2 regions of the Caballeronia sp. 11_S32 genome follow, and region 1 is predicted to be linked to the other one. Evidence: riboswitches for the same ligand, from Rfam matches in the RefSeq annotation. Region 1 holds a riboswitch; the other holds the start of a gene.
The links. A riboswitch is a leader RNA that binds a small molecule or an ion and turns the genes downstream of it on or off. The one in region 1 is predicted to bind cobalamin.
Positions count from the first base shown of each region.

Region 2: linked by a shared signal. The riboswitch ahead of AC1Z32_RS17245 (TonB-dependent receptor domain-containing protein) and the one ahead of cobG (precorrin-3B synthase) in region 1 are both predicted to bind cobalamin.

Region 1 is NZ_JBXOWH010000004.1:1,058,148-1,060,345, reverse strand. It holds gene cobG (precorrin-3B synthase) at 1-909, opposite strand, end outside; cobalamin riboswitch at 973-1,162, opposite strand; gene cbiE (precorrin-6y C5,15-methyltransferase (decarboxylating) subunit CbiE) at 1,257-2,198, shown strand, end outside.
Region 2 is NZ_JBXOWH010000003.1:1,211,588-1,213,785, forward strand. It holds gene AC1Z32_RS17240 (ATPase) at 1-252, opposite strand, end outside; cobalamin riboswitch at 512-811, shown strand; gene AC1Z32_RS17245 (TonB-dependent receptor domain-containing protein) at 895-2,198, shown strand, end outside.

The DNA of each region.
Region 1 (2,198 bases):
GATGCCGGGTATCAGCACGCTTTGCCATGGCGTCATCACGAGGCGGCCTTCGGCATGCGTTTCGGCGAGATCGGCGAGCGCTTCGAGCATGCGCGCGTCGAGGCGGCCGAGCGGCGTTTGCGCGCCCGCGTACCACGTCGCGCGATGCGGTTCGGCGTGCGCGCCGAGACGCAGCGATGCATCGGCGGGTGCGCGTTGCCATGCGTTCGCGTGCGCATCGAAATGGAATGCTTCGAGAAAGCGCTCGATGCCGATGCGCGCAAGCAGATCGCGCATGCGATGCTCTTCGGGCGATGCCAGCGCGAGAAAACGGCGCAGCACGTTCAAGGCGAACGTCACCACGTCGCCGCGCGCGATGGCACCGTGCGCGCGCTGCTGCATCGTTCCCGCAAAGCCGAATGCGAAGCGCGCGCCGCCGTCGAGCGAAGACAGCCACAGATCGTGCGGATGATCGAGCATCGCGAGTTGCTCGCCGCCGTCGAGCTGCAGCGCGAACTTCGGCGACAGCGCGCGCAGCGACACATCGGCCTGCATCGCGTCGATGATGTCCGCGGCGAGCGCGCGCGTCTCGTCGCTTGCGAGCGGGCTCAGCATCACGTTGCGGAGATCGTCGCCGCCTGGCATCGCCGGGCCGAGGCCCGCGCCGGACGCGATATTCACCAGTTCAGCGTGGGCATCGTCGCGGATGCCGCGCAGTTGCAGATTCGCGCGATTGGTCACTTCGATCACGCCCGAGCCGCACGTTCGCGCCGCGCGCGCGACGGCCCGCGCCGCGTGCGCGCTCAATGCGCCGCCCGCGAGACGCAGGCGCGCGAGGCCGCCGTCGCGCGCGGGCACGATGCGCATCAGGCCCGGACACGCGGATGCGCGCGGAGCGTTCGGGATCGATGGACGGTCGAATGAAGTCAAAGCGTGACCCGTAGGGCTTCGCGCATGATGAGCGAACCGGTACACCCCGCCCGGTCGGCGTCGCGCGAATGCGGTGAGTCGGCAGGTCTCTTGGCTGGCAGGTCTTCGTTCGCGCCGGCCTTCCCGGTAAAAACCAGTGGCAGTGGAGCGCGGACTCGCTGCGTACAATTGCGGGGGCAGCCACAGTTTTGCTGTGTTCCCTATTAGCCCCTGAGTTTGACAACCCCGGGGCACCGACGGACCTGTATTATGCCCGCTTTTATCGACCATCCAAGCGCTTCGAGGCCGTCCGCGCGCGTTGTGCGGCGGCGTGAAGCGCTTGTCGAACCGCAAAAAGGAGGCGGCGCATGTCGACCTGGCTGACCGTGGTGGGGATCGGCGAAGACGGCTGGCACGGCCTTTCCCGCATGGCGCGGCGAGCGCTGCTCGACGCGCAGTCGATTCACGGCGGCGAGCGCCACCTCGCGCTGCTGCCGGCGCGCATCGCCGCGCGCCGCGTGCCGTGGCCGAAACCCTTTTCACTCGATGCCGTGCTCGGCGATCGCGGCGACGCCACGACCCGCGTGTGCGTGCTCGCAAGCGGCGATCCGATGTGCTTCGGCGTCGGCGCGACGCTCGCGCGCGAAGTCGCCAACGAGGAAATGCGCGTCATTCCCGCGCCGTCGTCGCTGTCGCTCGCGGCGGCGCGCCTGCGCTGGGCGCTGCAGGACGCGGTGTGCGTGTCGCTCGTCGGGCGGCCCGTCGCGTCGCTGCTCGCGAGCCTGCATCGCGGCGTGCGCCTGCTCGTGCTTTCCGCCGACGGCACGACGCCCGCCGCCGTCGCCACGCTGCTGACCGCGCACGGCTTCGGCGCGAGCCGCATGACCGTGTTCGAGCATCTCGGCGGCGCGAACGAACGCCGTATCGACGAGCGCGCCGACGACTGGCGCGAGCCGCTCGCCGCCGCGCTCAATCTCGTCGCGATCGAATGCCGCACGCACGCGGGCCATGCCGGTCCGCCGCTTACGCCGGGCCTTCCCGACGACGCCTATCGGCACGATGGCCAGCTCACCAAGCGCGACGTGCGCGCGGTGACGCTCGCGCATCTCGCGCCGCAGCCGGGCGAATTGCTGTGGGATGTCGGCGCGGGCTGCGGCTCGATCGGCATCGAGTGGATGCGCGCGCACGGCGCGTGCCGCGCGTTCGCGATCGAATCGAACGAAAGCCGGCAGCGTCTCATCGAGCACAACCGCGACGCGCTCGGCGTGCCCGCGCTGCAGCTCGTGCGAGGCGAGGCGCCCGCCGCGCTC
Region 2 (2,198 bases), on a different contig from region 1:
GCGCGGCAGCTTTTCGAGAATTGCGTTCAGGCGCACCTGCGCGTCGTCGATCTTCGCGGAGAGTGAGTCGCGTTCGGACTGCAGCGTATCGCGCTCTTCGCGCACTTGCGCGAGTTCGGCCTGCATGTTTGCATAGTCGGCGCGCAGCTGTTCGAGTTGTTCCTGCAGCGCCTGATGCGCCTGCTTGTGGCGCTCGCTGATCTGGATCAGCCGGCCGATGTTTCCTGACAGTGATTCGAGTTCGTTGAGCATGTGCTGCGTCCTCTAAAGACCTCGCATTTTAGCGCGGTTCAACGGAGCTTCCGATAATTGTCTCGTTTCGAGACGTAACAGCATGCGATCTCGCGCTTAAACCATCGATTAAGCGCATGTCGCCTTGCATTCGTGTGCAGAAAACGCGAGCGCTGGTCGTCGCTCGCGTAAGGAAAGGCCGGCCGATTCTCGTTCGATTCGTGATGCGCCGCGCCAATCCGCCGGTGCCGCTTTCTTGACGGCCCCCACCCGCGCTCCTACACTTGCCGCACTTTTTGGTGCTCGCATTCGCGGATCTCGCGGATGCAGTCAAACGGGAAACAGGGAGCGAAGTCTCGAAGTCCGACCGGGACGAGCCAACCTGTGCTGCCCCCGCAACGGTAAGCGACCGCAACGCAAGTTGCAAGTCGTCTCATGCGCGTTTTTGCGGCGCGAGCGTGTCGAATTTCATCGCACGTTCTCGACTGCAAGAAACGTGTCGACGCCACTGCGCACGATGCGCGGGAAGGCGAGACGATCCGTCGCCAGCCCGGATACCGGCCAAAGCTCGACGCATCGGCGCTCATCGCGCGATGCGTTCGTCGCGCATCGACCTCGCGGGGAGCGGGGCCGCGCTCATGCTCCACGGGAACGCCTCACACCATGTTTTTGCCTCTGGCCGCCATCGAGGACGGCCGCTTTCTTCGTCGCACGCTCGTTGCGGCCATCGCCGGTTTGCCGCTCGCAAGCACCGCGCATGCAGCGGACGATACATCGCAAACGCTTGCGCCCATCGTCGTCACCGCGACGCGCGCGCCGCAGCCGCTCGCGGACGCTCTCCCTCAGACATCGGTCTTCGACGAACAGGACATTGCCGATGCCAACGCCGACGATGCGCTCGGCCTCGTCGCGCTCGCGCCCGGCGTGCAGATCACGCGCAACGGCGGCCCGGGCGCGAACTCGGGACTTTTCATACGCGGCGCGGCGTCGTCGCAATCGCTCGTGCTGATCGATGGCGTGCGGGTCGAATCGGCGTCGCTCGGCGCGGCGCAGCTATCGCAAGTTATGCTCGATCAGATCGGGCGCGTCGAGGTCGTGAACGGCAATGTGTCGGCGCTGTATGGATCGAATGCGATCGGCGGCGTCGTGCAGATTTTCACGAAGGAAGGCGGGTCGCATCCGCCGCGCTTCAACTTCGAGGCGGAATACGGCAGCTATCACACGCAGCGGCAATCGGCGGGCGTGAACGGCGCGCTCGACAAGGACGGCCGTACGACCTTCAGCCTCAACGTCTCGCGCGAGAAAACCGACAGTTTCTCGTCGATCGATCCGAATATCGCGCCCAATGCGAACCCGAACGCAAACGGCTATCTGAACGAGAGCGTCGCGGCGACGCTGCGCCACAAGTTCAGCGACAAGTGGGACGCGGGCGTGCGCTTTTTGCAATCGAACGGCATCAACAGCTTCGACGATGCCTACGGCCTGCCGACCGATATCAACGAAACGCACGACCGCGTGCGCTCGGCTTCGGTGTTCGCAAACGGCAGGATCACCGACAACTGGACCACGCACTTCACGATCGCGCAGGGACAGGACCGCGCGAACATCGAGCACAACGGCGTCTATACGAGCCGCTTCGATTCGGAGAATCATCAATACACGTGGCAGAACGATGTCCGGATCACCGAGGCGCACAAGCTGCTCTTCGGCTATGAGCATCTCGACCAGACGCTCGATTCAGATCAGTTCAGCGCACCCGATCGTCACGTGAACTCGGTGTTCGCGGGCTACGTGGGCCGCATCGGCGCGAACGAGTTGCAGGCGAATCTGCGTCACGACCAGTATTCCGATTTCGGCGGCGCGAACAGCTACTATCTGGGCTACGCGTACAACTTCGACGCGCACTGGAAGGCGAGCGCGAGCTATGCGGCGGCGTTCCGCGCACCGAGCTTCGACGACCTCTACTA